3 regions of the Rhizobium fabae genome follow, and region 1 is predicted to be linked to each of the others. Evidence: predicted binding sites of a transcription regulator. Region 1 holds the regulator's gene; each other region holds the start of a gene.
The links. The regulator LexA, encoded in region 1, represses DNA repair genes until DNA is damaged. The targets are predictions, from matches to a motif close to TGTTCNNNNTGTGTTCNG.

Region 1 (10,410 bases):
CATGCGCAGGAAGTTCGACGCATAGTCGAGGTCGTTCTTCGGGTACACGAAGGGCTGGCCGATGTGATACTTGTAGGCCATGGCGGCAAGCGTCGGCATCTTGGCGATCATGCGCAGGCTGGCGACCATGCGCTGGTGCGGATCGGTGATATCCGTCGAGTCGTGATAGAAGGCCGACAGCGCGCCGACGCAGCCGCACATGACGGCCATCGGATGCGCATCGCGGCGGAAACCGGTGAAGAAGCGGCTCATCTGCTCGTGCACCATGGTGTGGTGCGTGACGCGATAATCGAAATCCTTCTTCTGCACGGCCGTCGGCAGTTCGCCGTAGAGGAGCAGGTAGCAGACTTCGAGGAAGTCGCCATGCTCGGCGAGCTGCTCGATCGGATAGCCGCGATGCAGCAGCACGCCTTCGTCGCCGTCGATGTAAGTAATTTTCGATTCACAGGATGCGGTCGAGGTAAAACCCGGATCGTACGTGAAGGAAGCGGTGTTCTTGTACAGGGCACCGATATCGATGACGCTTGGGCCGATCGTGCCGCTCTTGACGGCAAGGTCGACTGATTTGTCACCGATTTTTATTGTAGCGCTTTGATCCGTCATGCTGATCCTCCGAAATGTCGGTAGCGCCTTAAAAGCGCCATAGGGGTTAAGCGTCCTCACCGATAGCTATATGATCGCGAGGCTAATGCCAAGTTACCGTGATGGCATTTTGTGCATTGCGGCATCACCTTTTAGGCACTGCAGCGATGAGCCGCACGCATAACGGAAGCCGATGATTCGACTGGACTTTTGGCGCCCGTGATTTCCCCTCATATTTCAATCGATTATTCTTGCCGGATCTGATTGGAGGTTGCATTCTGGCCGCCTTCGGGATGCCTTGGGCGGTGCATGCAGGACTTGACGACAGTCGAATTGCGGCGGGAAACAGGCGCAGGCATTGCCGGCTCCTCGGGTCTTTCCGCGCCTGTCGAGACGACGCTACCGGCAAGGACGCAGTCGGCGACGCCGTTGCGTCATCGGCTGCCTGTTATAACTGCCCGATCGATGCGTGCCTCCGTCCGCATGCTGGGAGAGGAAGCGGACCATGGTCGCCTGCTGCTTTTCTCGCCGGTCTTCCTCGGCGCCGGGGCGGCCTTCTGGTTTCTCGCGGCATCGGATTTTCCGGTCGTCGCATTGCTGCTCTGTCTGCTGGTGCTGGCGATCGCGGTGCTTGTCACCACTCATAGCCGGGCGGCATTGCGGGCAACGTTCGTCGCACTTGCGCTCGTGGTTTGCGGCATGCTCTCAGCACAGTTCGAGACGTGGCGTGCCTCGACGGTGATCCTCGATTCATCAGTAACGACGACAGTGACCGGCCGGGTCGAACGACGCGAAGGCGACGGTCGCGGGCGGTACCGCTACATTCTTGCAGTTATGCGCACTGAGGCGCCCGAGGTGAAGCGACCGCCGGAACGGATCACCGCGATCGTCCGCGGCGCGGACACGCCTTTCGAGATCGGCGATATCATAACTGGCAGGGCGCGGTTGACGCCGCCGGCAGGTCCCGCACTTCCCGCGCTCAACGATTTCTCCTTCGGGGCTTATTTCGACGGCATCGGCGCCAACGGTTTCTTCTACGGCGCGCCTGACAGGGTCGATTTGCCGACGGGGCCTGCGGCTGCGCGATCGACGTCGGAGGCTCTGCTCGAATGGCTCTATCGGCTGCGCAGCCGCATCGGCGACCGCATACGCTCTATTCTGCCCGGCGACACAGGCGCTTTTGCCGCCTCTCTTGTCACCGATGAGAGACGGGCGATCTCGGACCAAACTACGGAAGCCCTACGGCAGTCTGGCCTTGCGCACATCATCGCGATTTCCGGCCTCAACATGGCACTGTCGGCCGGCATTTTCTTCGTCGGCCTGCGCATGATCTTCAGCCTGATTCCGGGCATTGCTCAAGCCTGGCCGACAAAGAAGATCGCCGCCGCCGGCGCGCTCCTAGCTGTGACGGCCTATTATATGATCTCGGGCTTTGCCGTCTCCGCCGAACGCGCCTTTATCATGATGGCGATTATGCTGATCGCCGTCTTCTTCGACCGGCCTTCGATCAGTCTCAGGAACGTCGCGCTTTCCGCTCTCGTAATCCTTGCCGTCTCGCCATCAGAGGTGCTGGGGCCGAGTTTCCAGATGTCCTTTGCCGCTACGCTTGCGCTGGTTGCGGGCTACGACCTCTGGAAAATGCGGCCGATGCGGGAGAACGCCTTCGCCAAGCTGCCGATCATGAAACCCTTCTTAATGGTTGGCGGCTTCTTCGGCGGAATTTTGCTGACCTCATTGATCGGCGGTTTCTCGACCGCGCTGTTTTCCATCGAGCATTTCCATCGCCTGACCGCCTATGGGCTGCCGGCAAATCTCGCAGCCATGCCGGTGATCTCCTTTGTTGTCATGCCATTCGGCATGATCGCGATGCTGCTGATGCCCTTTGGCCTGGACGGTTGGGCATGGCAGGTCGCAGGCACTGGGCTCGATCTGGTGATCGCAATTGCAAACACGGTATCCGGCTGGGGCGGCAATGTAGACGTGGGCCGTTTGTCCGGTTGGTATTTCCCGACGGCTGTCTTCGGCTTTCTCTTGCTGACATTGCTCAAAACCCGCCTGCGGCACATTGGAACGGCAATCGTCGCGATTTCCACGCTGGCTGTCGTGATGCTGCCGTCAGAGGCGGCCCCCAACGTCACCATTGCCGAAGACGGCGGTCTGGTCGCTATCGTCGATGGCGAGACGATGGCTTCGAACCGCACGAAGCCACCAGCTTTTATCTTCGAACAATGGAAACGCGCGCTTGCCATCGAAGAACACCGCCAGCCGGTGATGGTTGGGATGAGCAACGCGCCTGCTGCGCCTCAAGGCAAAAGGCTGCAACTCTCGCCGGATCAGCAGAATGACGCCCGAGAGGCGATGAGACAGGCGATCGCCACCAACCCACCGTCACACTTTTCCTGCCTGAAGGCCGCCTGGTGCACCACCCTACTTGATAATGGAAAGACACTGACTGTCATCGACAATGTCGCCTATCTCGGACCGGCTTGTGATACAGCTGATATCGTCGTCACACCGGTCCGCTTGCGCTTTGACCGCTGCCGTTCCGGCGCGCTGCTCTTTACGGGCGAGACGCTGCGCAAGACAGGGGCGGTCGAGCTTCGCTTTACCGAAAGGGGGATCGAGGTTGCAACGGCATTCGACACATTGCTGCGACCTTGGATGCGCCACCGCGCCTATGATTGGCGCAGCGACAGCTTTGCAGATTCCGGCAAAGCTGATCTCAATGATAGCGGCGAATGAGCCCGACGAGTTTGCCCTGAACCTTGACGCGATCCGGCCCGAAGATACGGGTCTCGTATGCCGGGTTGGCCGCTTCCAGCGCGATCGAGGCGCCCTTGCGGCGGAAGCGCTTCAGCGTCGCTTCCTCGTCATCGACGAGGGCAACGACGATGTCGCCGGGACTGGCGGTGCTGCCGTTGCGGATGATCACGGTGTCGCCATCGAAGATGCCGGCATCGATCATCGAATCGCCCTTGACCTCCAGCGCATAATGTTCGCCGGAACCGAGCATGTCGGCCGGAACGGTGATGTCGTGCGTGTTGTTCTGGATCGCCGAGATCGGAACGCCGGCGGCGATTCGACCCATGACCGGTACGGAGATCGAGTTGCCGTTTTCGGCGACGGGCTTCACGGAAGCGGGAGGGGCGACCGGCTGGGGTTTGCCGAGACTGCCCTCGATGACGCTCGGCGAAAAGCCGCGCCGAGGCTGGATGCTGGGGCTATAGGCCTCCGGAAGCTTGATGACCTCGAGCGCGCGGGCCCGGTTCGGTAGGCGGCGAATGAAACCTCGTTCTTCGAGCGCCGTGATCAGGCGGTGGATGCCGGATTTGGAGGCGAGATCCAGGGCATCCTTCATTTCGTCGAAAGACGGAGGAACGCCGGATTCCTTCATGCGCTCATGAATGAAAAGGAGAAGCTCCTGTTGTTTGCGCGTGAGCATCGACGTCAGACCCCGTGATTGAAACAAATCCAGAACAGACACTATATGTTCCATATGTGTTCCGCAAGTAGCTAAATTTCCGTAAAACAGGAGGCAAAAAATTGCTTTGGAATGGCGACGAGACGGCAATTCAGAATTATTCGAGAATGTAGTCAGGTAATGCGTCATTCTTTGGCAACTGATAGTTGCATGGCGGCCTGCCTAGCAAAGTTTGGCGATGACACACCTTTGCGGTCGAGCATATTTCGGTTCGTGAAGGATAGGAAGCGGACTGGAATATCGCCTGCTGAACCTTCCGGGACGATCCCACTTGATTGCTCAAGCCGCGCATTCTCAGAGAGGAAGCTTTTCAGGCAAAAGCGACGTGAAAGAAATCGCGGAGAACCACCGAGACCTTTTCGGGATCCTCCCAGTGCGGGTTATGTCCAAATCCTTCCATCAGGACCGATTGTGCTTTCGAGAGCGCATCTTCGAGCGCCAGCCGGTGACCCGCGTCGAACAGCGCATCCTCGCTACCACCGATGCAAAGCACGGGCATTCTGACCTGTGCCGCGGCCTCCGTCAGATCGAGTGTGGAAAAACAGGCCAGAATACCATGCCAGATCTCTGCCGAAATGGCTGCTGCCTCACGGCTGATCGGGGCGAGGAAACTTGGATCGACTGGATGCGGGCAGGCGTGCCAGAGATCGAAAAATGGATCGCCGGGATCGATCGGATCGCAAAGCCCAAGGATTCCGTCCGTGACTGGATCGCGCTGCGGAAAGGCCGGGCGCACCGTGCCGGAAATCGTGACCAGTGCGACAACAACGTCGGGCAGCCGGGCAGTAAGGTCGATACCGATCATGGCTCCCATCGAATGGCCAATGACCGCGAAGCGCTCAACAGAGAGAGCCGCCATCAGCGCAACGATGGCATCGGTGAAATCCGCGACGGTCATGCCTGCCCCGACCACGGAGCCTCCATGGCCGGGCAAATCCGGGATGATAAGTCGGTAGCCGCAAAGCCACGGCTCCAATAGCGAAAAGCTACGGCTGGAATCCGAGTAGCCGTGCAGCAGCAGTAGCGTCGGCCCCGAACCACCGGTATCAATATATGCGAGTGACTGCCCCTCAGTAAGGGGCAGCATGCGCTTGCGGGCCGTCCAGCCGTTTTGATCGACGACACTCATCAAAAACGGGCTCACAGCGCGAGCTTAGCTTTCACAGCCTCAAGCCCCGGTTTGCCGTCGAGGGTCGTCACACCATCCAGCCAGGCATCGAGACGTCGCGGTTCGCTGACGATGGCTTTCAGGCCAGCCTCCTCCGGAGCCAGCCCATCCGCCATGAGATAACCCATGCCTCTGTTTTCGAAATCGACGTCGAAAGTCAGGTTTTGCAGCAGTTTTGCGACGTTGGGGCATTCCTGAAGGTAACCCTTGCGTACCTGCGTCGAGACCGTGGCTGCGCCGAAATCCGGTCCGTAGAACTTGTCCCCACCGGTCAGGTATTTGATATCCAGCTCGGTATTCATCGGATGCGGCGCCCAACCCTGGAAGACTATGAAGGCTTTGTTCTTTGCGTGGCGTTTGACCTCGGCGAGCATGCCCTGTTCGCTGGATTCGACAACATCCCAGCCGGAAAGACCGAGCGTCTGATCCTGGACCGCGTCCAGCATCAACTGGTTCGAGCCAGGCTCGATGCCGTAGAGCTTCTTTTCGAACTGATCGGGGAATTTCTGCAGGTCGGCGAAATCTTTGACGCCGGCGTCCCAGACGTAGGTCGGGACGGCAAAGGTGTATTTCGCGCCCTTCAGATTGGTCACGACGTTCTCAACTGAGCCGTCCTCCTTGTAGGGCTTGTAGTAGGCGACCATGGCAGGGTCCCAATAGCCAAGAAAGACGTCGAGATCCTTGTTTTTCAAGCTGAGATAGATGACGTCGATGCCGAGCAGCGAGCTTCGCGGCTCGTATCCCAGGGCCTTCAAAAGAGTGAGGCCGACGCCAGTGGTGAAGGCGAGATCGTTCCAGCCGGGCTCTGCCATGCGGATCACTTTGCAGCTTTCCGGATCGGCGGCGAAAGCCGGCATGGCTACGGCACTGAGGAGTATGGAAAGAACGCCTGTCTTCAGATGCTGAATCATTGCATGTCCCCTTTTATTGACCTTTGGGTTATTTAATTGTCCCATAGGTCAATAATTGATCTTTACGGAAGAATTGTCAATGATGGAGACAAGATGAACGGGCACGAGCATGAAACTGACTAAGATCAGCGCGATCCGGCGCAAGGAGCTACGACAGGCGGCCTTCGAGGTGCTGCAGCAAGAAGGCATGGCGGGCGCGACGTTGGAGAAGGTGGCCGCCCATGCCGGTGCCTCCAAAGGCATCGTGCTGCACTATTTTCGAAGCAAGCAGGAGCTCTTCGAGCATGCGATGCGCGAGGCGAATCTTTCACTCAGTGAAGCGGTGAACGCTCGGCTGAAACAGGCGACGACGCCTCGCGAGCGACTGGAGGCGATCATCGAAGGCAATTTCGAGGAGCGTTTCTTCCGACCTTCTATCTGCCACGCCTGGCTTTCTCTTTGCGCCGAGGTTCCGCGCGAGCCGCAGCTCGCCCGCATCCAGAAGGTGATCCATGCCCGCATGCGTTCCAACCTGATGTCGGCGCTGGTCCATCTTCTGCCACGTGCCGAATGCGAGGCCGTGGCGCTGGCGATCACAGCGCTGATCGATGGGCTCTGGCTGCGGGCCGGCTTGCAATCGGAAGGCCTGACCCGAGATATAGCCCTCAATCAGATGCGCGAATATTTGAAATACCGCATCCCACGCTGAATCGGTGCTGGGCGCGCTAGGTGAGGCAAGCGCCTAGCGGTGGCTAAGCAAATCTCCTTGGTGTGAACATGATGCACGGCCTACAAGAGCATCGGCTGCGGCGTTGTAGGATCAAATCTTGCATTCGTTGCGTCCGCTCGACTTGTCTTGGTAGAGGGCCAAGTCGGCCTTGTAGCAAGTTTTCGACTTCGCCGGATTGGCAGGCAGGCCTTGCCTAGAAGGCAGTGGTGTCACACATCTCTGCCGTGTCAGGGAGGGTTTCATGAACGCGCATTCCGCCAAACCGCATCCGCTGGATCATGTCGTGCTGTCCGTCGTCAATATCGATCTGGCGCGCGAGAGGCTCGGCAAGCTCGGCTTCACCGTCGCTGCCGATGCGCGCCATCCCTTCGGAACGGAGAATGCCTGCGTCTTCTTTGCCGACAAGACCTATCTGGAGCCGCTCGGGATTGCGAGCGTTGAGGAGAGCGAGGCGTCGGCACGGCGCGGCAACGTCTTCACCGCCCGCAACCGGGCCTTCCGCTTTCGTTGCGGCGAGGAGGGGCTTTCGGCGGTGGCCTTCGCCACCAAGGATGCTGGTTTCGATCATCGGAATTTTGTCGGCAACGGATCGAGCGCCGGCGAGATGCTGCAGTTCAGCCGGCCGATGACGATGCCTGATGGTTCGGAGAGTATTGCCGGCTTCAAGCTGGCTTTTGCCGGCGATCTGCGCGCGCCCGATTTCTTCCTTTTCGCCGTCGAACGCGTCAATCCGCTGCCGTCGGACCGCAGTGTGCTGGAGGCGCATGCCAATGGCGTGACCGGCATTGCCGAGGTGGCGCTCTGTGCGCCGGAGCCCGCCGCATTCTCCGCCTATGTCAACCTCGCGGTGGCGCAATCGGCTGTGGAGAAGACGGGTTTCGGCGTCAATATCGCAGCGTCGAATGCCAAAATCAGCCTGATGACGCCGGAAGGGCTGGAAGCCTATTTCGAGATTGCCGTCTCAGCGGCCGAGCGCGGCCTGCGCGGTCGGGCGATCCTCTTCAATGTCAGCGATCTTGCCGTGACAGAAGCGCATTTGGCTGCTAACGGGGTGACCTATACGCGCAAGAACAATCGCATTCTGGTGAAGCCCGCGCCCGGCCAGGGCGCGCTCTTCGCCTTCGAGGAAACACGATGAGCACGAATACCAATTCCGAAGTCAAGATCGGCCAAGGCGACGGCCAGGTCACCTTTTCCAATACCGGCCGTCTCTCGCTGATCGCCGGCCCCTGCCAGATGGAGAGCCGCGACCATGCCTTCATGGTGGCAGGCACGCTGAAGGAGCTTTGCGGAAAGCTTGGCATCGGCCTTGTCTACAAGAGCTCCTTTGACAAGGCGAACCGCACGTCACTCTCGGCTGAACGCGGCATCGGGCTTGAAAAGGGCATGGAGGTCTTTGCCGACCTGAAGAAGGAATTCGGCTTTCCCGTCATCACCGACGTCCATACCGCCGAGCAATGCGCGGAGGTGGCAAAGACCGTCGATGTCCTGCAGATCCCGGCCTTTCTCTGCCGCCAGACCGACCTTCTCATCGCCGCCGCCAAGACCGGCCGCGTCGTCAACGTCAAGAAGGGCCAGTTCCTCGCCCCCTGGGATATGAAGAACGTCCTGAAGAAGCTCAACGCCAGCGGCAATCCGAATGTGCTTCTGTGCGAGCGCGGCGCTTCCTTCGGCTACAACACACTGGTCTCCGACATGCGTTCGCTGCCGATCATGGCGGCGATGGGTGCGCCTGTGATTTTCGATGCGACCCATTCCGTGGCGCAGCCGGGCGGGCAGGGCGATTCCTCCGGTGGTCAGCGGGAATTCGTCGAAACGCTGGCGCGCGCGGCGGTGGCCGCCGGCATTGCGGGCGTCTTCCTCGAAACCCATCAGGATCCGGACAATGCGCCTTCCGACGGACCGAACATGGTCTATCTCAAGGACATGCCGCGGCTCCTCGAAAAGCTCCTTGCCTTCGACGCCGTCGCCAAGAGCTGACAGTCAAAAGCCTGACATGATCGTGCTATAGCCACGATTGGATACGCAATCGAAGGTGCCCATTGCAGCATTGTAATTTGCGCACCTTCGATTAAGACAGGTTCCGAACGACTTATCACCCACCCGAGCAGGAAGAACCCATGACTGCAATCACCGATATCATTGCCCGCGAGATTCTCGATAGCCGTGGCAACCCCACCGTCGAAGTCGATGTCTATCTCGAAGACGGCAGCATGGGCCGCGCGGCGGTTCCCTCGGGCGCTTCGACGGGCGCGCATGAGGCGGTCGAGCTGCGCGACGGCGGCAAGCGCTACCTCGGCAAGGGCGTCCAGAAGGCGGTTGATGCCGCCAACACCGAGATCTTCGACGCGATCGGCGGCATCGATGCCGAAAACCAGATCCAGATCGACAATATCATGATCGAGCTGGACGGCACGCCGAACAAGTCGCGTCTCGGCGCCAACGCCATCCTCGGCGTGTCGCTCGCAGTCGCCAAGGCTGCCGCCCAGGCCTCCGGCCTGCCGCTCTACCGTTATGTCGGCGGCGCTTCCGCGAGCCTGCTGCCGGTGCCGATGATGAACATCATCAACGGCGGCGCCCATGCCGACAATCCGATCGATTTCCAGGAATTCATGATCCTGCCGGTCGGCGCCGATACGATCGCCGAAGCCGTGCGCATGGGTTCGGAAGTCTTCCATACGCTGCGCAAGGAACTTGCGGCACAGGGCCACAACACCAATGTCGGCGACGAAGGCGGTTTCGCACCAGGCCTGAAGAGCGCGCCCGAGGCCCTCGACTTCATCATGAAGTCGGTCGAGAAAGCCGGCTACAAGCCGGGTGAAGACATCTACCTCGGCCTCGACTGCGCCTCGACGGAATTCTTCAAAGACGGCAAGTACGTTCTCGAAGGTGAAGGCCGCACGCTCGAATCGGGCGCCATGGCCGAATATCTGGCCGAACTCGCCGCCAAGTACCCGATCATCTCGATCGAAGACGGCATGGCCGAAGACGACTGGGATGGCTGGAAGACCCTGACCGACCTTACCGGCAAGAAGACCCAACTCGTCGGCGACGATCTCTTCGTCACCAACTCCGCCCGTCTTCGCGACGGCATCCGCATGGGCGTCGCCAACTCGATCCTCGTCAAGGTCAACCAGATCGGCTCGCTGACGGAAACGCTCGACGCGGTCAACACGGCGCACAAGGCAGCCTACACCGCCGTCATGTCGCATCGCTCCGGCGAAACGGAAGATTCGACCATCGCCGATCTCGCGGTCGCCACCAACTGCGGCCAGATCAAGACCGGCTCGCTGTCGCGTTCCGACCGTCTTGCCAAGTACAACCAGCTGATCCGCATCGAGGAAGGCCTCGGTCCCCAGGCCCAGTACGCCGGCCGCTCGATCATCCGCGGCTGATCGAATCTGATTTTCAAAAGTTTGACCCGCGCCGTCCATCGGCGCGGGTTTTTTGTTGCTCTTTTTTAGAGTCAACGAACGGTTAATCTCTGCGCGGTAGATTGAACGAATTGGTAATGCGTTCAAGAGCATGCGTGTATGTGGACAAAGCATCATAAGAAGAG
Region 2 (10,410 bases), on a different contig from region 1:
AGCAACTCTACTCCGGGATTAGCTCGTCCGTCTCGGGACCATCATCGCCCTTGCGCAACGGTCTGAAGCTCATCCGGTGGAGGGAGCAGGGGCCATGCTTCTCGATGCCGGCGCGGTGCTGCGCCGTGCCGTAGCCCGCATGTGCCGCAAAACCATAGTCCGGAAAGACGGCATGCGCGCGCGCCATCATCCGGTCGCGCGTCACCTTGGCGACGATCGAGGCGGCCGCAATCGAGATCGAGCGGGCGTCACCTTTAACCACCGCCTGTCCTGGGCAGTCGAGGCCGGGCGGCACGTCGAGCCCATCCGTCAGCACATAGCTTGCGGGAATGGCGAGGCTGCAGATTGCGCGGCGCATGGCATCGAGGCTCGCCTTGCGAATGTCAGTCTCATCAATGCGCGTCGAGCTGGATGAGGCAATGGAGACGGTCGCGGTCGCCAGAATCTGTACGAAAAGCTCCTCTCGCCGTTGCGCGGAAAGCTGCTTGGAATCGTTGAGGCCCTCAGGGATACGCTTCGGATCGAGAATCACGGCGGCAGCCACCACAGGCCCGGCCAACGGTCCGCGGCCTGCCTCATCGGCGCCGGCGACCGGCCAATGCCCGGCCTTGCGGGCTTTCAGTTCGAGGCGGAAGTCCGGCACGAGCGGAGCCGTGTCGAAAAGCAGGGGAGAATCGGGTGGCGTGCGACGTTTCATGCGGCTGAAACTCGCACGCCAACCCGATTTCCCGCAAGTCCCCGGATCAGGGCGGCGGCCGGGGACTGGGTCCGGCGGATGGTGGCGGTCAGGGCCATCCGCGGGAATTGCGCTCGGGGCTCGAAAACAGGGCGGTTTTCTTGAGACGCGATGCGCAAGCTGGAAAAATTAGAGTAGCGACAGCTGCACGCCGCTGCCATCGGGCGGCACGAACAGATCGTCGCGCAGCGGCACGCTGCGTCGCGTCAGGCCGAAACGCCTGGCTGCCATTTCAAACCGGCGCGCGATCTGCCAGGCATAGGGACCCGCACCCTTCATGCGCTTGCCGAAGTCGGCATCGTAGTCCTTGCCGCCACGCATCGAACGCACCAGCGACATCACATGCCGGTACCGGTCCGGATAATGCTGCAGCAGCCAATCGCGAAAGAGCGGGCTGACTTCGAGCGGTAGCCGAAGGATGACATAGCTTGCCTCCGCGGCGCCGACAGCCTTGGCCGATTCGAGGATACGCTCCAACTCGTGGTCGTTCAGCGCCGGGATGAGCGGAGCGGCCATCACAGCCGTCTGGATACCTGCCTCCGCGAGCGCACGGATCGTCTCCAGGCGCCGCGGCGGCGTGGCGGCGCGGGGCTCCATCGTCCGGGCAAGTTTGCGGTCGAGCGTCGTCACCGAAATGCCGACGCGCACCAGGTTCTTGCTTGCCATCTCCTGCAGGATGTCGAGGTCACGCAGGATCATCGCCGATTTGGTGACGATCGACACCGGATGGTTCGCCTTGTTCAGAACCTCGAGGATTCCGCGCATGATGCGCCATTCCTTCTCGATCGGCTGATAGGGGTCGGTATTGGTGCCGATTGCGATCACCCGCACTTTGTAGCCCGGCTTGGCGAGCTCCCGCTCCAGCAGTTTTGCCGCATCGGGCTTGGCAAACAGCTTCGTCTCGAAATCGAGACCGGCGGAGAGCCCCATATAGGCGTGGGTCGGCCGGGCGAAGCAATAGATGCAGCCATGCTCGCAGCCGCGATAGGGATTGATCGAGCGGTCGAAGGAAATATCGGGCGATTCGTTGCGGGTGATGGCCGTGCGCGGCTTCTCGACCTGCACTTCCGTCTTGAAAGGCGGAAGCTCTTCCAGGCTCTGCCAGCCGTCGTCGAAGGTCTCCCGCTGCAATGCCTCGAACCGTCCTGTCGGATTCAGTCCGGCCCCGCGCCCGCGCCGGCGGTCGACTTCGATCCTGAGACCGGAGGACACGATCATCGCATCGGCAATATCTGCCGTATTGGCAGGCGCGAATGCGGCCTGCCCTGCCAGGGACTGCTCTCTCATCGGATTCTCCCGTGGCGGAGAAGCTATCGCCTCCGCCCGTTTTGATGATTAAATTCCTATCGGCAAAAAGAGAACAATGCAAGAACAAAATGAGGGAAACGTTGCTGGTAAAAATTTGTGCGGCGCATTATAGATAGCCGATGTTGACAGTTGTTCTTGAATGTCTGGATCAGGAATCCGAGCTTGCCCAGACCCTGTCGGTATTGGTAACCGGCGCGGTCGAGGGGCTTGTGAGCGATGTGATCGTGCTCGATCATGGCTCGCGCGACGGCACCTCGAGGGTGGCGGATGCGGCCGGCTGCCGTTTCCATTCTGAATGGGATATCAAGGACATCGTCCGATCGGCCCGCGGCGAATGGCTGCTTTTCGTCGAGCCCGGCGCGAGACCCCAGGCGGGCTGGATCGATGAGATCGCCGAATATGTGGCGCTGAACAAGCTGCCGGCGCGCTTTACCGCGTCGCGCGGCTACCGGCGCCCGTTCTTCCAGCGTGTCGGCCGAACAGTGCCGCCGTTGGAGCTCGGCTTTCTCCTGCCGAAGAAGCAGGCGCTCGCCATCGCCAAAAGCGGCATGCCGCTTGCCGAATTCGTGAAGGGCCAGAAACCGCGGAAGCTCTCGAGCGAACTGATTCCATCCTGGGTCGCCCGCACCGCGCGGTAGGTGTCGCGCGTAAAGATGGCGCCCGATACGATTTCGCGCTATAATTTCCTTATGGCGCCGTCGAAGCGCCTCGCTTCGCAACGGAAGGCCATGGATGCCGGTAACGGCAGAACAGGTCAGCGAAAATCTCCTCTTCTGCCGGGTTCCCGGCGAAAGGAGGTGCGTCATGGTACGCGGTATGATCTACGGCCTGCTGGCCGTCATATTGCCGACATTGGTGATCGCGCATCCGCATTCGGCAGCATCGCAGACGATGCGCAGTTGCGCAGGCCGACCCGAAATCGTCAATTTCCTGGACAAGAACTTCGCCGAAAAGCTCACGGCAGTCGGACTGATCAACCAGAACGCGATTCTTGAGGTCTATGCCGCCGAAAGCGGCACCTGGACACTCATCGTGACGGATGTTCACGGCGTGAGCTGCATCCTGCTGTCGGGTGACAGCTGGGATACGATGCCCGCTCTGCCGGGCATTGCCACATAGGCGAGGTGCCGGTGATTCCCAGCGCACCGAAAACAGGCAGTCTACTTGGCTGCGCCGCGTCTCAGGTGCTCGTCCAGCCGCGGCATGATCTCGACGAAGTTGCACGGCGCGCTGCGATAGTCGAGCTGTCCTTTCAGAATGCCGTCCCAGGCATCCCGGCAGGCGCCGGGCGAGCCCGGCAGCACGAAGATAAAGGTGGAATTGGCAACGCCTGCCGTGGCGCGCGACTGGATCGTCGCGGTGCCGATTTTCTCGTAGGAGATGCGGTGGAAGATAGCGGAAAAGCCCTCCATCCGCTTTTCGAACAAAGGCTCCAGCGCCTCGGGCGTCACATCGCGGCCGGTAAAGCCGGTGCCACCAGTGGTGATGACGACGTCTATGTCTTTGCTGTCAGTCCAGGCCTTCACCCGCGCGGCGATTTTTTCCCGATCATCGGGCACGATCGCCCGGTCAACCAGCCGATGGCCTGCTTCGGAGATTCGCTCTGCCAGCGTATCGCCTGATTTGTCGGTCTCAGCCGTGCGGGTGTCCGAGATGGTGAGAATCGCGATGCCGACAGCGATGAAGGGCCGCTTTTCGTTCAGACTTGCCATTATGCGCCTCCCGAAACCGTTTCCGTTGCTTGGAAATACCAGTCAGGCCGCTCGCCGTGAAGGGTCGCGGCGGCCTCTTCCGCCGCACTCATGCTCGCAAAGATCCCGAAGCAGGTGGCGCCGGAGCCGGACATGCGGGTCATGAGCGCGCCGCTGGCTTGCAACAGGGCCGAGATTTCACCGATTTCCGGCACCAGTTGGCGCGCCAGCGGCTCCAGGTCGTTGCGGGCAGCTGCGATCGCAGCAATCCAGTCGCCAGTCCGAGGCAGGGTCAAGGCCGGATTGTTCTTTGTCGTCAGCCGACGGAAAACGTCGGGCGTCGAGACGCCTTTCAGCGGATTGGCAAGCACCATGGCAAGGGCGGGCAGATCGGGCGTCGGTTCGATCTTTTCGCCGATGCCGCGGGCAATCAGCGGCCGGCTCTCCAGGCACATCGGCACGTCGGCGCCGAGTTTCAGCGCGAGCGCGGCGAGCGTCTCCTTGGGCAGCGTCGCGCCCCAGAGCCGCATCAGCCCGCGCAGCGCTGCCGCCGCATCGGCCGAGCCGCCGCCAATGCCGGAGGCGATCGGCAGGTTCTTTTCCAAGTGAATTCGGACGGGGAAGGCGAGGGCGCCGACCGCCTCGCGCAGCAGGTCGCGCGCCTTCAGCACCAGGTTCGTGCCGCCGTCGCCGGCGAGCGTTACAGCGAAACGGCCCGATAAAGTGAACGCATCGGTCTGCGATGGCGCGAAACTCAGGCGGTCGCCATGACCTGCGAAGGTCACCAGCATGTCGAGCAGGTGATAGCCATCCGACCGCTGGCCCGTCACATGCAGGGCCAGGTTGATCTTCGCGCGCGCTTCTTCGGTGACGCTAGAGCGTGATGCCGAAAAGTGTGAGTGGTTTTCGGACGGCATCATGCTCTATTTCTCTGATCTCGAACCCGCCAAGCCTTCTTCAGGCACGCGGCCGCCCGTCAGGATTTCTTATCGACCGGCGGCGGAGTGACGGGTGCTGGGTCAGGCTGCTTCTTGTCGGCCGCCTTGGCATCGTCGCTGCCGGCCGGCAGGCCGTTGGCGATCTTGTCCTTGATTTTCGGAATTTCGGCAGCCTCGGGCTCGGAGCTGAGTGCCCGGTTCCACTGGTAGACGGCTTCGAGCTTGCGCCCGACGCGCCAGTAGGCATCGCCGAGATGGTCGTTGATCGTCGCGTCGCCGGCCTTGATCTGCGCCGCCCGCTCCAGCTCTTCGACGGCATCGTCGAAGCGATTGAGCCGGAAATAGGCCCAGCCCAGTGAATCGATGATGTAGCCGTCGTCGGGGCGAAGGTCGACGGCTTTCTTGATCATGCCGAGACCTTCGTCGAGATTACGGTTCATGTCGATCCAGGAATAGCCGAGGTAATTCAGCACCTGCGGTTGGTCGGGATTGAGTTCCAGCGCCTTGCGGAAGTTCGGTTCCGCCTGGTCCCACTTCTTCAGCCGCTCATAGGCAATGCCGCGCTGGAAGAAGACGCTCCAGTTGGCGCGGCCGGGTAGGGGGCCGATCGCTTCGACCGCCTTGTCGTAATTGGTGGCCATCGCCTCGTAGTCCTTGGCATCGGACAGCACGCTGCCATAGGCGAGGTAGCTGCGGATATCCTTCGGGTCGGAAGCGATCAGAGCCTGCAGGTGCTTGCGCGCCTCGTCCACCTTGCCGCCCTGGGCAAGGGCAAGGCCGAGCTGCAGCTCGGAGATGCGCCGCATCGGTGAATTGTCAGGCACTTTCTTGTAGAGCGCGATGGCGCGGTCCATCTGGTTCTGCTTCTCGGCAATGCCGCCGAGTAATACCAGCGTATCGGCGCTGTTCGGGTCGAGCGCATTGGCCGTCTGCAGGTAAAGCGAGACGATATCCTCAGCGCCGTCGCGGTTCAGCGCGCCGCCGACGGAGAAGAGCACGCCGGCAGCCCCTTCTTCCGCCGTCTTGACCTGCTGCTCCTGCTTCTCATCCTTCTCGATGCTGTCGCGCAGCGCGTTCAGCGGCGCATAGTTCGGCAACAGGTTGTCGCCGACGGAAACGGCGTCGAGCGCCTTCTGCTTGTTGCCCTGCGTGGCTTCGAGGCGGGCAAGCGCCATCACCGCGCGCATGAAGGTGTCGGGCGCCGTCGCGCCCCCCTCCTTGTCGAGCACGGCATCGTTCAGATGCTGGCGGGCGGATTTCACGTCGCCGCTGACGATGGCAATCGCGCCGGCATTGTAATTCTGGAAGATGCGGAACCAATCCGGTCCCTTCATCTTCTCGACCATGGCGAGCGCTTCCTTGCCACGGCCGGCGCCGACGCGGGCCCAGGCAAGCAGGAGGTCGTTCATCATCCGGTCGAGATCGTTCGGTCCCTTGTATTTCAGGATGGCCTCGGCGGTCTTGTAGTCGCCGCGGCGCACCGCATCCATGCCGCGCACGATCGTGGTGATGCGCTCGACGGAAGGATCGCCCTTCAGGTCGTTGGCATATTTGACGCCTTCTTTGATGTCGCCGCTGAGTAGCAGCGAGATCATCAGTCGCTGGCGAATCTCCGGATTGCCGGGCTCGATCTGCAGCGCCTTCTTATAGAGCTCGATCGCTGTTTCGTAATCGTGATCGACATCGGCCGTGCGTGCGGCAAGGAAGGCGCCGGAGAAGGTCGTGACGCTGTCGGCATCGAAGTTGTCGGCTTTGGGGGCATCGCTGGCCTTGACCGCATCCTCGGCACTCACGCCGCCGACGCCGCCGAGCGAAAGGACAGCCACTAGCGCTGCGCTCGTAAGAAGACGGATGGCAAATCTCTGCCGCATTCGGAAACCTTTCTTCGAGAGCGTCCCGGCCATGGTGCCGGTCGCAAAACCAGTTGCGATCACTGATTCATAACAGGATGGCTTTTTTGAAGCGCCGCCGCAAGAAAATCAGACTGCAACCGAGGATGTTCGATTAATTAACGCGCTCGATGCAGAAATCGATCACTTCCATCAGGGCGGATTTCCATACCGTATCGGGAAGCGGCGCAAGTGCGTCCCGCGCGATGGTGCCATAATGGACGGCACGGCCGATGGTGTCGCCCAGCGTGCCATATTTGGTGATCAGCCCTAGCGCCTTTTCCAGGTTGGCGTCGGTGCTATTGCCGGCCTCGATCGCATCGCGCCAGAAGGCGCGCTCGTCTTCGGTGCCGCGGCGATAGGCGAGGATGACGGGCAGCGTGATCTTGCCCTCGCGGAAATCATCGCCGACATTCTTGCCGAGATCGGCCGCCTTGCCGCCGTAATCAAGAGCGTCGTCGACGAGCTGGAAGGCCAGGCCGAGATTCATGCCATAGGATTTCAGCGCGTTTCGGCCGGATCTGCCGGCATCGGCGACGATCGGCCCGACTTCGGCGGCAGCCGCAAACAGAGCCGCCGTCTTGGCGCGGATGACGGAGAGATAGTCATCCTCGGTCGTCTCCATGTTCTTGGCGACGGAAAGCTGCAGAACCTCGCCTTCGGCGATCACGCAGGCCGCGGAAGACAGGACGTCGAGCGCATCGAGCGAGCCTACATCGACCATCATGCGGAAGGCCTGGCCGAGCAGGAAATCGCCCACCAGCACGCTTGCCTGGTTGCCCCAGATCATCCGCGCGGTCGATTTGCCGCGGCGAAGGTCGCTTTCGTCAACGACGTCGTCATGTAGCAACGTTGCCGTGTGCATAAACTCGACCGATGTGGCGAGCTTGATGTGGTTTTCACCCCTGTAGTCGAACAGCGAGGCGGCAGCCAGCGTCAGCATCGGCCGCAGCCGCTTGCCGCCGGATGAGATCAGATGGTTCGCCACCTCGGGGATCATCTGCACGTCGGAGCCGGCCTTGGACAGAATGAGCTGGTTCACCCGCTCCATGTCGGCCTTGGTGAGATCGACCAATGGCTTTATGGATGCCAGTTTGTTTTTGCTTTCTTCAAGCGGTATGACCACGCCCAACGACCCGGACTCCTGTTCATTCATTACAGCTGACAATAGAAAGGGGCGGTGGACGCGGCAAGGGGTGAATTGTCGCGCTGGGCGAAATTGGAAGGAAAATGACGGCAAATGCATGAACTTATCCGTGCCAACGATCCTGTTCTTCTCTCTTTTGCCGAGAGCTTGATGAAGGATGCGGGAATTCACTGCTTCATCGCCGATCAGGGAATGAGCGTGCTGGAGGGCTCGCTCGGCATGCTGCCGCGTCGTCTTCTGGTGGATGAGGACATGGCCGATCGGGCGCGCCGCATCCTGATCGACGCCGGTCTCGGCGGCGAATTGCGCGAGAAGAAGTGAGCGCCTGATGACCGGGAAGCCTGCCGAAACCATCGATGCCTTCCATCGCGGCGCCTTCCATCTGTTGCAGCCGAAGGGCAGGGGCCATCGCTCCGGCATGGACGCGATGCTGCTTGCGGCTCTCGTCGCCGACGACCGTCCGGTCCGGGTCGCCGATCTCGGCGCCGGTGCGGGTGCAGCCGGCCTTGCCGTCGCCTCGCGCCTTGCCGATACGCAAGTGGTGCTATTCGAACGCTCGGCCGAGATGGCCGATTATGCCCGCCGCAGCATCCTCCTGCCCGGCAATGCCCATGTCGCCGGCCGCGTCAGCGTCGTCGAGGCCGATGTGACGCTGACCGCCAAGGCGCGCAACGAGGCCGGCCTCCTCGACGAGAGCTTCCACCACGTCATCATGAACCCGCCCTTCAACGATGCCGGCGACCGGCGCACGCCGGATGCGCTGAAGGCCGAAGCCCATGCGATGACCGACGGCCTGTTCGAAAGCTGGGTCCGCACCGCAGGCGCCATCATGATCCCGGGCGGGCAATTGTCGCTGATCGCAAGGCCCCAATCGATCGCCGAGATCATTACTGCCTGCGGCCGGCGCTTCGGCGGCATCGAGATCACCGCCGTTCATCCGCGTGAGCGTGAAAACGCCGTCCGCATCCTGGTGACCGCAATCAAGGGATCGAGGGCTCGTCTGTCGCTGCGCGCGCCGCTCATCATGCACGAAGAGGGGAGCCACAAGTTCTCCCCTCTCGTCGATGATTTCAACAATGGCCGGGCGGCCTATGACAGGCTCTAGGCTGAAATTGCTTTAGCCGGTGACGAAGTCGGAGAGCAGCTTGACGTTCAGCACAGCGATCACAATCGCGATCACGTAAGCAATGCCGCTCAGCCAGCGCGGCGCCACAAGTTCGCCCATCTTGGCCTTGCTGGCGGTGAACATGACAAGCGGGAAGACGGCGAAGGAAAGCTGCAGGCTGAGCACCACCTGCGTCAGGATCAGCAGCCGCGCCGTGCCCTGGTCGCCATACCAGATGGTGACGATCGCCGCCGGCACGATGGCGATGGCGCGGGTGATCAGGCGGCGCACCCAGGGCTTCAGCTTGATCTTCAGGAAGCCTTCCATGACGATCTGGCCGGCAAGCGTTGCCGTCACCGTCGAGTTGAGGCCGCAGCAGAGAAGTGCAATGCCGAACAAGGTCGGCGCGATCGCAAGACCCAGCAGCGGCGACAGCAGCGAATGCGCCTCGCCGAGTTCGACGATATCGGTCCTGCCATGCGCATTGAAGGCGGCCGCCGCCAGGATCAGAATAGAGGCGTTGATCAGCAGCGCAAAACAGAGTGCGACCGTCGAGTCGATCGTCGCATAGGTCAGCGCCTCCTTCTTCTCAGGCACTGTATGGCCATAGGCCCGCGTCTGCACGATGCCGGAGTGGAGGTAGAGATTGTGCGGCATCACGGTCGCGCCGAGAATGCCAAGCGCCAGATAGAGCATCTCCGGATTGCTGACGATTTCGGTGGTCGGGAAGAAGCCGGTGAGGACGGCGCCCCATTGCGGGTCGGCAAGCAGGATCTGCACGCCGAAGCAGACCGCGATGACGCCGAGCAGCGCGATGATGAAGGCTTCCACCCAGCGGAAACCGAGCTTCTGCAGGAAGAGGATCACGAAGACGTCGAGCGCGGTGATCAGCACGCCGAGTTCGAGGGGGATGCCCATCAGCAGGTTGAGGCCGATCGCGGTGCCGATCACCTCGGCGATGTCGGTGGCGATGATGGCAATCTCGGCGAAAGCCCAGAGCGGCACCGAAACATATCTGGGAAAGGCGTCGCGGCAGGCCTGCGCAAGATCACGGCCGGAGGCGATCGCCAGGCGCGCGCAGAGCGATTGCAACACGATCGCCATCAGGTTGGAAAGCAGGGCGACGGTCAGCAGCGCATAGCCAAATTTAGAGCCGCCGGCGAGCGAGGTCGCCCAGTTGCCGGGGTCCATGTAGCCAACGGCCACCATGTAGCCCGGCCCGGCGAAGGCGGCGGCCCTTCGCCACCTCGAGCTGGGACGCCCGGTTCCGACGGTGCGGTAGACATCGGACAGCGATGCCTCTCCGCGTTCGTGCCGCCAGCCGCTTCTTGCATTCGGATTGAGGACGTCCATGCGATTTCCACCTGTTCTATCGTCCGCGCACTATGACGGATTAGAATGATAATGCAAGTCATTCGCAACAGGAAAATCAAACTCGGTGATTTCCAGAACACGGCCATTGCGTTTGGCGTTCCAACGCATACATGGGTGACGATCGTGCGACCCGAAGCGAAGGATGGGAAATGGCCGGATTCTTGAGAAAGCTGCTGCCTAAATGGTTCCGCAAGGACGGCATCACCATCCCGGTCGTCCGGC
Region 3 (10,410 bases), on a different contig from region 1:
TACGTCGTCGCCGCGATCAATCGCGACAGCCTGAAGTCGACCGAAGCCGGTCTGAAATATTTCGTTCTCGGCGCACTCTCTTCCGGCATGCTGCTCTATGGCATGTCGCTGGTCTACGGCTTTACCGGCCACACCCACTTCTCCGAGATCGCCCAGGCGCTGACCGTAGAAGGCACGCGTTCGCTCGGCCTCGTCTTCGGTCTGGTCTTTATCCTCGCAGGCATCGCCTTCAAGATCTCGGCCGTTCCCTTCCACATGTGGACGCCGGATGTTTACGAAGGCGCACCGACGCCGGTCACCGCTTTCCTTGCTGCTGCGCCCAAGGTTGCCGCAATGGCGATGATGACCCGCATCGTCATCACCGCCTTCCACCCGGTTCTGGCGGACTGGCAGCAGGTCGTCGTCTTCATCTCGATCGCCTCGATGCTGCTCGGCTCGTTTGCCGCGATCGGACAGAAGAACATCAAGCGACTGATGGCCTATTCCTCGATCGGCCATATGGGCTACGCGCTGGTCGGCCTTGCAGCCGGCAACCAGACCGGCGTTACCGGTGTCATGCTTTACATGGTCATCTATATGGTCATGACGCTAGGCACCTTTGCGATCATCATGTCGATGCGCCGCAAGGACGGCACCGTCGTCGAGGAGGTCAACGATCTCGCCGGTCTTTTCACAACGAACCCGTTCATGGCCGTGGTACTGACGGCGCTGATGTTCTCGCTCGCCGGCATCCCGCCGCTTGCCGGCTTCTTCGCGAAGTACTTCGTCTTCGTCGCCGCCATCGAAGCCAAGCTCTATGCGCTCGCCATCATCGGCGTTCTCGCCTCGGTCGTCGGCGCTTACTACTATCTGCGTGTCATCAAGCTGATGTGGTTCGATGAAGCGACCGGCGAATTCGCCCGTGTCTCTGGCGCGTTGCGTCTGGTCTTCGGCCTCTCCGGTCTCTTCGTCACCGCCTATGTCCTCATCGGCGGCCCGATCGGCGGCGCGGCCGAGCTTGCCGCAGCGACGCTCTTTTGATGGCTTCCGACGGACGGCGCCGGATATCGCTCGGCGATTTCAGGCACGATTCTCTGTCGGAAACATCGTCCACCAACAGCGAATGCCTCGCCCGGGCTCGGGCGGGGGATGGCGGCAACCTCTGGGTGACCGCTGAAAGACAGACCGGCGGTCGCGGTCGCCGCGGCAGGCTCTGGGTTTCCGAGCGCGGCAATCTCTACGCCTCTCTTCTCCTGATTGACCCGGCGCCGATGGAGCGCCTTGGCTCGCTGCCGCTGGCGGTTGCCGTGGCCGTGCACCAGGCGATCCGCAGGGTGCTGCCGCCGGGCGCCGAGCCACTCGAGGTCAAATGGCCGAACGATATTCTGATCGGCAGAAAGAAGACCTGCGGCATTCTCGTCGAAGGCGAGGGGTTGCCGGACGGGCGCTATGCGTTGATCGTCGGCATCGGCATCAATATCTCGGAGATGCCTGACAATCCGCTCTATCCCGTCACCTGCCTGCGTCAGCAGGGGGCGGCGGCATCGCCGGAGGAGCTCTTCGCCCACCTCTTCGCCGCGATGGCGGATGTGCTTGATATATGGGATCAGGGCCGCGGTGTCGGCGAGATCACGGCGCGCTGGCGCGAGATCGCTTGCGGCGTCGGCGAAAAGATCACGGTCAATTTACCGGACCGGTCGATTTCCGGACAATTCGCCGGAATTGATGATAATGGCTTGTTGATGCTCGATACCGGCGCTGGCAGGATAATGTCCATTGCTGCCGGCGATGTGTTTTTTGGATAGCGGAAAAAACGAAAATTATGGCGAAACAGGACGAATTGGTTTTCCTGCCTCTGGGCGGCGTTGGCGAGATTGGCATGAATCTCACTCTTTATGGCTACGGCCCGCCCGAGCATCGCCAGTGGATCATGGTCGATTGCGGCGTTACGTTTCCAGGACCCGACCTGCCGGGCGTCGATCTCGTGCTGCCCGATATCCGTTTCCTCGCCAGCGAACGCAAGAACCTCAAGGCGATCATCATCACCCATGCGCATGAAGATCATTACGGGGCGCTCGCCGATCTCTGGCCCGGGCTCAACGTGCCGGTTTATGCCTCCGGCTTTACATCAGGTCTGCTCGAAGCCAAGCGCAATTTCGAGAAGGCTACAACAGCCGAAGTGCCGGTGACGCCGTTCAAAGCGGGCGATAGGATTAATGTGGGCCCCTTCAGCATCGAAGGTGTGGCCGTCAACCATTCGATCCCTGAGCCGATGTCCCTGATGATCCGCACACCGGTCGGCAATGTCATCCATACCGGCGACTGGAAGATCGACCATGAGCCTTCGCTCGGTCCCCTGACCGACGAAACACGTTTCCGCCAGCTCGGCGATGAGGGCGTGCTGGCGCTGATGTGCGATTCCACCAATGCGCTGCGCGACGGTGTTTCGCCCTCCGAGAAGGATGTGTCGGAAAGTCTGCGCAAGATTATCGAGGATGCCGAGGGCAGGGTGGCGATCACCACCTTCTCGTCGAATGTCGGGCGTATCCGGACCGTGGCCGAGGCGGCCGAGGCAACCGGCCGCGAAGTGCTGCTGCTCGGCAGCTCGCTGAAGCGCGTCGTCGACGTGGCCCAGGATATCGGCCTGATGGAAGGGGTGAAGCCCTTCATCTCCGAGGAGGAATACGGCTATATCCCGCGCGACAAGGTCGTCGTCATCCTGACGGGCAGCCAGGGCGAGCCGCGGGCAGCCCTTGCCAAGCTCTCCCGCGACGAGATGCGCAACGTGGCCTTTGCCGCGGGCGATATCGTGGTGTTTTCCTCGCGCGCTATTCCCGGCAACGAGAAGGCGATCCAGGACATCAAGAACGGTCTCGTCGAGCAGGGTGTACATATCATCACGGATACCGAGGCGCTGGTCCACGTTTCCGGCCATCCGCGCCGCAACGAGTTGCAGCGAATGTACGAGTGGACACGGCCGAAGGTCGTGGTTCCCGTGCACGGCGAGGCGACGCATCTGACGGCCCATAAGGAACTTGCCGAACAATCCGGCATCGCGATCGTGCCGCGCGTGCGCAACGGCGACATCCTGCGGCTGGCTCCCGGGCCGGTCGAGGTGATCGGCGAGGCGCCGCATGGCCGCATCTACAAGGACGGCACGCTGATCGGCGATTTTGACGAGATGGGTATCGGCGAGCGCAAGAAGCTCTCCTATGTCGGCCATGTCGCGGTGAGCGTCGTGCTCGACGCCCGCTACGACATCATCGGCGATCCCGATCTCGTTTCGATCGGCCTGCCGGTCTATGACGACGAGGGCGACGAGATGGAGGATACGCTTTACGATGCGGCCATCGGTGCCATCGAAAGCATTCCGCGCGCCCGCCGCAAGGATCTCGACATGCTGCAGGAGGCCGTGCGCCGCGCCGTTCGTGCGGCCGCGAACCAGGCCTGGGGCAAGAAGCCTGTCGTCACCGCGTTTGTCACCAAGGTCTGACCATGCTCGGCCGGGTGAACCATATCGCCATCGCGGTTCCCGACCTTGCCGCGGCGACGGCGGCCTATCGCGATACGCTGGGAGCTGCGGTGTCGCCGCCACAGGCTTTGCCGGAGCACGGCGTTACCGTCGTTTTCGTCGAATTGCCGAACACCAAGGTCGAATTGCTGCAGCCACTGGGTGACACCTCCCCGATCGCGGCCTTCCTCGAAAAGAACCCGTCGGGGGGCATGCACCATATCTGCTACGAGGTGGATGACATCCTTCTCGCCCGCGACCGGCTGGTCGAGGCGGGCGCAAGGGTGCTCGGTGACGGCCAGCCGAAGACCGGTGCGCATGGCAAGCCGGTGCTGTTTCTTCATCCGAAGGATTTCTTCGGCACGCTGATCGAGCTCGAACAGGCCTGAACCGGGCTGCGGCAGAGTGACCCAAAAGGGGCTAAACCTCCCGCCGGCTTTGAGTTGTCCGCCGTTCCGCCGTATAAGGACGCGGAAGTGCCGATGTGGCATTAACGGAAAACATGATGCTTCAGATTTTTCTCCAGGGATTTGCCGTCTATTTCATTATCTGGTGGCTCACGCTTTTTGCGGTCCTGCCGATCGGGCTGCGCACCCAGGCCGAGGATAATGACATCGTGCTTGGCACCGTTCCGAGCGCGCCCACCCGGTTTCGCGCGGCTTTCGTCTTTTCGCTGACGACGCTGATTTCGGCTGCAATCTACGGCCTCTGGTATGTTTCCGACACCTATTTCGGCTGGGGCTTCGATGCCCTTCCACAACTCGGGCCGAGCTTCTACTAAGAGGTAGCTTTTGCTCAAACTTTGGGCAGATGTAAATTCGCTACGCCGAATTCTGTCATACTGGCGTCACGCTTTTGCGGCAAAGAGCTTGCCTAACGGAACAAGGCCCATCCCCTTACGGAAGGCAGCTTGTTTTTCGAATGAGATGGAAGCCAAAAAACCAAAAAAAAACAAGGCTAAAAGCCTTGTTTTAAGTATCGCGTGATCTGTAACCGTTGCCGGGGCTGCGACGAGCGCGCCTAAGATCTGATCCTCCCAAGACTTGACCGCGAATTTGGCAAGAATTAACTTCCCTGCCTGTTTTGTAAGCTAAAGCTAGCTCAAACATTGGGCTTTGTCATTACCTTTTTTTGCATTTTTGCTACACCCTAGCAAAATTTTTCTGTTGACAAGATTTTCGTTCAAGTCCTTATAAACACGCGCTTTTTCACGCCCTTTCATTTTGCGGGTGCGAACATGCGCTTCGGGGAGGTTGCCAACGTCCGTTGCGGGTTTCCTTCCTGCCGCGAAGCGGCTATGAACGCTCCCGACATTAACAATTGTCTTCGATTCCGCTCGCCGGCGGGATCTCAACTGCTCGGAATCCGCCATGCGTCTGTCCCGCTTTTTCATGCCCATCCTCAAGGAAAACCCCAAGGAGGCGGAAATCGTCTCCCATCGGCTGATGCTGCGCGCCGGCATGATCCGTCAGCAGTCGCAGGGCATCTATTCCTGGCTACCGTTGGGCAAGAAGGTGCTGGACAAGGTCAACAACATTATCCGCCAGGAGCAGAACCGCGCCGGCGCCATCGAGCTTTCCATGCCGACCCTGCAGTCGGCCGAGCTCTGGCAGGAAAGCGGCCGCTACGACGCCTATGGCAAGGAAATGCTGCGCATCAAGGACCGTCAGGACCGGCCGATGCTCTACGGCCCGACGAACGAGGAGATGGTGACGGATATTTTCCGCTCTTCCGTCAAATCCTATAAGGACCTGCCGCTCAATCTCTATCACATCCAGCTGAAGTTCCGTGACGAAATCCGTCCGCGCTTCGGCACCATGCGTTCGCGCGAGTTCATGATGAAGGACGCCTATTCCTTCGATCTGACACGCGAAGGGGCGGAGCATTCCTATAACAAGATGTTTGCTGCCTACCTCAGAACATTCGACCGGCTCGGCCTGCGCGCCATCCCGATGCGCGCCGATACCGGTCCGATCGGCGGCAATCTCAGCCATGAATTCATCATCCTCGCCGATACCGGCGAGTCCGAGGTTTTCTGCCACAAGGACTTCGTCGATTTCGACATTCCCGCCGAGAGCACCGATTTCGACAGCGTCGAGGGCCTGAAGGCGATCTTCGACAAGTGGACTTCGCTTTATGCTGCGACCTCGGAAATGCACGACGAGGCGGCTTTCAACGCCGTTCCCGAAGGCGATCGCCTTTCGGCGCGCGGAATCGAGGTCGGCCACATCTTCTATTTCGGCACGAAATATTCCGAGCCGATGGGCGCGAAAGTGCAGGGGCCTGACGGCAAGGAACACTTCGTTCACATGGGTTCCTACGGTATCGGCCCGTCACGCCTTGTTCCCGCCATCATCGAAGCATCGCATGACGACAACGGAATCATCTGGCCGGCTTCGGTCGCGCCCTTCGATATCGTGGTGATCAACATGAAGGCGGGCGATCAGGCCTGCGACGATACATGCGAACTGATCTATGCCGCGCTGACCAAGGCCGGCAAGGATGTGCTCTATGACGATACCGACGATCGGGCCGGCACGAAATTCGCGACCGCCGACCTGATCGGCGTGCCCGTCCAGATCATCGCCGGCCCGCGCGCGGTCGCGAACGGCGAAGTTGAAGTGAAGGACCGCAAGACTGGCGCCCGCGAAACGATGACCATCGAAGCGGCGATCAACAGGTTCGTGGCTTAAGGAAACGGAGGCGAAATGGCAGAGGCAGCAGTGGACCGGAGTTCAAAATCCGGCTTGGGTCCGGCTGGCAGGCCATTTTCCACCTTCGAACGCCTCGTGGCGTGGCGCTATCTGCGCGCCCGCCGCAAGGAGGCCTTCATATCGGTGATCGCTGGCTTCTCCTTCGTCGGCATCATGCTCGGCGTTGCGACGCTGATCATCGTCATGGCCGTCATGAACGGCTTCCGCACCGAACTCGTCTCGCGCATCCTCGGCATCAACGGCCACATGGTCGTCCAACCGTCCGATGGCCCGTTCACCGATTATCCTGACCTCGCCAGCAGGCTCGCCGCTGTGCCCGGCGTCAAGATGGCGCTGCCGTTGGTGGAGGGCCAGGTACTTGCCTCCGCCCAGGCGGGCGGCAGCACCGGCGCGCTGGTGCGCGGCGTCCGCGCGGAGGACCTGACCAAGCTCAAAGCGGTTTCTGAGAATATCAAACCGGGCGACATGGTAGGCTTTGCCTCCGGCCAGGGCGTGCTGATCGGCACGCGCATGGCCGACCAGTTGGGTCTTAGCGTCGGCGACCTTATTACGCTGACGTCGCCAGATGGTGATATTACGCCAATGGGCGTCAGCCCGCGCGTCAAGTCCTACAAGATTTCCGGACTCTTCCAGATCGGCATGTCGGAATACGACTCCTCTATCATCTTCATGCCGCTGGAGGAGGCGCAGCTCTATTTCAACGCCGAGGGGTTGGTGCAGTCGATCGAACTCTTCGTCGACAACCCCGACGATATAGACAATCTGAGGCCCAAGGTAGTGGAGGCGGCCGGCCGCCAGATCAACCTCACCGACTGGCGCCAGCGCAACCAGACCTTCTTCTCCGCACTCCAGGTCGAGCGCAACGTCATGTTCATGATCCTGACGCTGATCGTGCTCGTCGCGGCGCTGAACATCATCTCCGGCCTCATCATGCTGGTGAAGGACAAGGGCAGCGACATCGCCATTCTGCGCACCATGGGCGCCAGCGCCGGCGCGATCATGCGCATCTTCTTCATGACAGGGGCGGCGATCGGCATTGTCGGTACCATTGGCGGTGTGTTGCTCGGTGTTCTCGTCTGCGTCAACATCGAATCCGTCCGCCAATTCTTCTCCTGGGTATCAGGCACCGTTCTCTTCAATCCGCAGGTCTATTTCCTCAGCCAACTGCCGGCCGAAATGGATTTCAGCGAAACGATGTCGATCGTCGTCATGGCGCTGACACTCTCCTTCATTGCGACCATTTTCCCGGCCTGGCGCGCCTCCAGGCTCGATCCGGTGCAGGCCCTGCGCTACGAATAAGGAATGCCGCCTTCATGAAACGCAACGTCGTTCTCAAGCTTACCGGCGTCGAGCGCCATTACGGGCAGGGCAATACGCTGCTCTCGATCCTGAAGGGCGCGGATTTTTCGATGTCGAAGGGCGAGATCGTCGCTCTCGTCGCTCCCTCTGGCACCGGCAAGTCGACACTGCTGCACGTTGCCGGCCTGCTGGAGCATCCAGACGGCGGTGAAGTCAACATCAACGGGCATGCCTGTGACGGCCTTAGCGACGAGAAACGCACCGCGATCCGCCGCAACGAGATCGGCTTCGTCTACCAGTTCCACCATCTGCTGCCGGAATTCTCGGCGCTCGAAAACATCATGATGCCGCAGCTGATCGCCGGGCTTTCCTGGAAGGAAGCCGGAGAGCGGGCAGGTCAGCTTCTCGATTACATGCGCATCGGCCATCGCGGCTCGCATCGTCCGGGCGAGCTATCCGGCGGCGAACAGCAACGCGTTGCAATCGCCCGCGCCGTCGCCAATGCCCCGACCTTGCTGCTTGCCGACGAGCCCACAGGCAATCTCGACCCGGAAACGGCAAGCTATGTCTTCGACGCGCTGGAGGCACTGGTGCGCCAGTCCGGCCTTGCGGCCCTCATCGCCACCCACAATCACGAGCTCGCCCGCCGCATGGATCGGCGCGTGACGATCTCCGACGGCAAGATCGTCGATTTCTGAGCGGCGGTCACGGGATGATCAGGCCGCCGCGATAATCGAGAGCATAGGCCTTTCGGCCGTCGACCATGATGCATTCGCTGCCGCTGAATCGCTCGCAACCGCCTTCGCTGCGATCGATATAGCGGCCGAACGCATGCTCGAATTCCATTCCGCCAAGAAACCGGCCTTCGCGATACATTGCTGAAAGCGCCGCCTTGATCACCGCTCCGGCCGCGCTGCCATCGATGAGGTCAGGCGCGACGACGCAGCCGAAATAGTTCATCGCCCAGACGGGTTCGTCGGCAAACCAAACCACCTCCTGTCCGGCAAAATCGGTGCCGCCGAAATAGCTGTCGAGATAGCGCCAGCCGCCGCGATCGTACCCGATATCGTGAGCACCCGGCCGGCAGGGTAGGCGGGGCACACCACCGCCGACATAGGTCGCGGCCTTGGCCTCTACGATGAATTCGTTCAGCATCCTGGTGTCGAGCACTACCGTCTCCTCCTGACTGATCTGGTAGCGATATAGCAGGGAAATCGGAACATAAGAAGAACAAAACAGCAGGAATCGCTTAACCGCCTGTGGGAATTGGCTCGGCCTTTGAACGATCTGCGACGATCCTCTTCGGGTCTGAATGCAGGGCCGGTCGCGCGGGCATGCTCAAGGGAGGCGTCGAGGCAAGACCGATTCGGCGCATCGCGAACGAGATTTCTTAAACGCAAGTTATGAGGAAAAGATTCCTGTTGACATGCGAACATAAATGGAACAAAGTGAAAACATAACGAGTAAGGAGAGCCAAATGACTGACATGATCCGTGATATCGCAGCATTCACCTCCATCGCAATGTTCGTTGCCAGCTTTTCGCTCATCGTCATGGCGATCTAAAGTTTTCAGGGGATCGCATGGCAGTCACGCGGTTCGGACGCGGGACTTCTTCTGGACATCATCTCCCTCTATGCCGACAATGCGTCCGATTCATTCGGTCGATTGGGAAGGCATGTCATGGCGGATACGGCAAAGGGTTCAACGGGTGAGGCGATCGGCGGCACGCCGGGCTTCGTCCACCTGAGGGTCCATTCCGCCTATTCGCTTCTCGAGGGCGCCCTGCCGCTGAAGAAGATCCTCTACAAAGCGACCGGCGACAGCCAGCCGGCGATCGCGATCACCGACACCAACAATCTGTTTGTCGCGCTGGAATTTTCCCAGAAGGCGATGGACGAAGGCCTGCAGCCGATCATCGGCTGCCAGCTTTCGATCGATATGGAAGACGGGCTGGAAACGGAAAAGCGCGGTGGCCAGCAGGCGCTGATCAAACTGCCGTCGATCGTTCTTCTCGCTGCGACGGATGCCGGCTACGAACGGCTCGTCGATCTCGTCAGCCGCGCCTATCTCGGTGGCGAAAGCAACCAGGCCGTCCATATCAGCGCCTCATGGCTTGAGGAGGCCGGCACGGAAGGGCTGATTGCATTGACCGGCGCCCTGACCGGGCCGGTCGACGTGGCAATCAAGGAAGGTCATTCCGCGCAGGCGGAAGCTCGGCTGCTCGCGCTGAAGCGTCTCTTTGGCGACAGGCTCTATGTCGAGTTGCAGCGGCATGGCACCTACGACAAACGGCACGAGCAGAAGATCGTCGGGCTCGCCTATGCCCACGACCTGCCGCTGGTTGCAACCAACGAAGCCTTCTTCCCGACGCGGGACGATTACGACGCCCATGATGCGCTGATGGCGGTGGCCCACAATGCCATCGTCTCGGACGATAGCCGCTTTCGCCTGACCCCGGATCATTACCTGAAAAGCCGGGCCGAGATGGCCAAGCTCTTCGCCGATCTGCCGGAAGCGTTGGAAAACACGATCGAGATCGCCAGGCGTTGCTCCTTCGTGCTGAAGACGCGAAAGCCGATCCTGCCGCGCTTCACCGGCGCCACCGACGATGCCGAGGAGGCCGAACGCGCCGAGGCGAGCGAATTGCGCCGCCAGGCGGTCGATGGGCTTGATATGCGGCTTTCGACACTCGGCATGTCGCCGGGCTACGAGGAAAAGGACTATCGCGAGCGGCTGGATTTCGAACTCAGCGTCATCGAGCGCATGCGCTTTCCCGGCTACTTCCTGATCGTTGCCGACTTCATCAAATGGGCCAAGCAGCATGATATTCCCGTCGGCCCGGGCCGTGGCTCGGGCGCGGGTTCGCTGGTCGCCTATGCGCTGACGATCACCGACGTCGATCCGCT

Region 2: the regulator LexA is predicted to act here: its motif matches at 2,093-2,110, upstream of EFB14_RS15520 (PA0069 family radical SAM protein).
Region 3: the regulator LexA is predicted to act here: its motif matches at 8,932-8,949, upstream of dnaE (DNA polymerase III subunit alpha).

The regions. Positions count from the first base shown of each region.
Region 1 is NZ_ML133646.1:447,645-458,054, reverse strand. Features, by position in the region: gene gltA (citrate synthase) at 1-603, opposite strand, end outside; gene EFB14_RS05325 (ComEC/Rec2 family competence protein) at 892-3,324, shown strand; gene lexA (transcriptional repressor LexA) at 3,305-4,024, opposite strand; gene EFB14_RS05315 (alpha/beta fold hydrolase) at 4,374-5,192, opposite strand; gene choX (choline ABC transporter substrate-binding protein) at 5,204-6,142, opposite strand; gene betI (choline-binding transcriptional repressor BetI) at 6,252-6,830, shown strand; gene EFB14_RS05300 (VOC family protein) at 7,093-7,989, shown strand; gene kdsA (3-deoxy-8-phosphooctulonate synthase) at 7,986-8,831, shown strand; gene eno (phosphopyruvate hydratase) at 8,972-10,246, shown strand; gene EFB14_RS05285 (FtsB family cell division protein) at 10,385-10,410, shown strand, end outside.
Region 2 is NZ_ML133650.1:399,619-410,028, reverse strand. Features, by position in the region: gene EFB14_RS15525 (ribonuclease HII) at 8-697, opposite strand; gene EFB14_RS15520 (PA0069 family radical SAM protein) at 866-2,023, opposite strand; gene EFB14_RS15515 (glycosyltransferase family 2 protein) at 2,164-2,682, shown strand; gene EFB14_RS15510 (hypothetical protein) at 2,849-3,163, shown strand; gene moaB (molybdenum cofactor biosynthesis protein B) at 3,205-3,756, opposite strand; gene EFB14_RS15500 (4-(cytidine 5'-diphospho)-2-C-methyl-D-erythritol kinase) at 3,756-4,655, opposite strand; gene EFB14_RS15495 (tetratricopeptide repeat protein) at 4,712-6,544, opposite strand; gene EFB14_RS15490 (polyprenyl synthetase family protein) at 6,678-7,694, opposite strand; gene EFB14_RS15485 (putative signal transducing protein) at 7,803-8,030, shown strand; gene EFB14_RS15480 (tRNA1(Val) (adenine(37)-N6)-methyltransferase) at 8,038-8,814, shown strand; gene EFB14_RS15475 (Nramp family divalent metal transporter) at 8,827-10,167, opposite strand; gene EFB14_RS15470 (S49 family peptidase) at 10,338-10,410, shown strand, end outside.
Region 3 is NZ_ML133658.1:86,701-97,110, forward strand. Features, by position in the region: gene nuoN (NADH-quinone oxidoreductase subunit NuoN) at 1-1,020, shown strand, start outside; gene EFB14_RS25960 (biotin--[acetyl-CoA-carboxylase] ligase) at 1,020-1,784, shown strand; gene EFB14_RS25965 (ribonuclease J) at 1,802-3,472, shown strand; gene mce (methylmalonyl-CoA epimerase) at 3,475-3,879, shown strand; gene EFB14_RS25975 (DUF1467 family protein) at 3,996-4,271, shown strand; gene EFB14_RS33040 (hypothetical protein) at 4,587-4,862, opposite strand; gene proS (proline--tRNA ligase) at 4,861-6,183, shown strand; gene EFB14_RS25985 (lipoprotein-releasing ABC transporter permease subunit) at 6,199-7,503, shown strand; gene EFB14_RS25990 (ABC transporter ATP-binding protein) at 7,518-8,201, shown strand; gene EFB14_RS25995 (DUF5680 domain-containing protein) at 8,209-8,673, opposite strand; gene dnaE (DNA polymerase III subunit alpha) at 9,185-10,410, shown strand, end outside.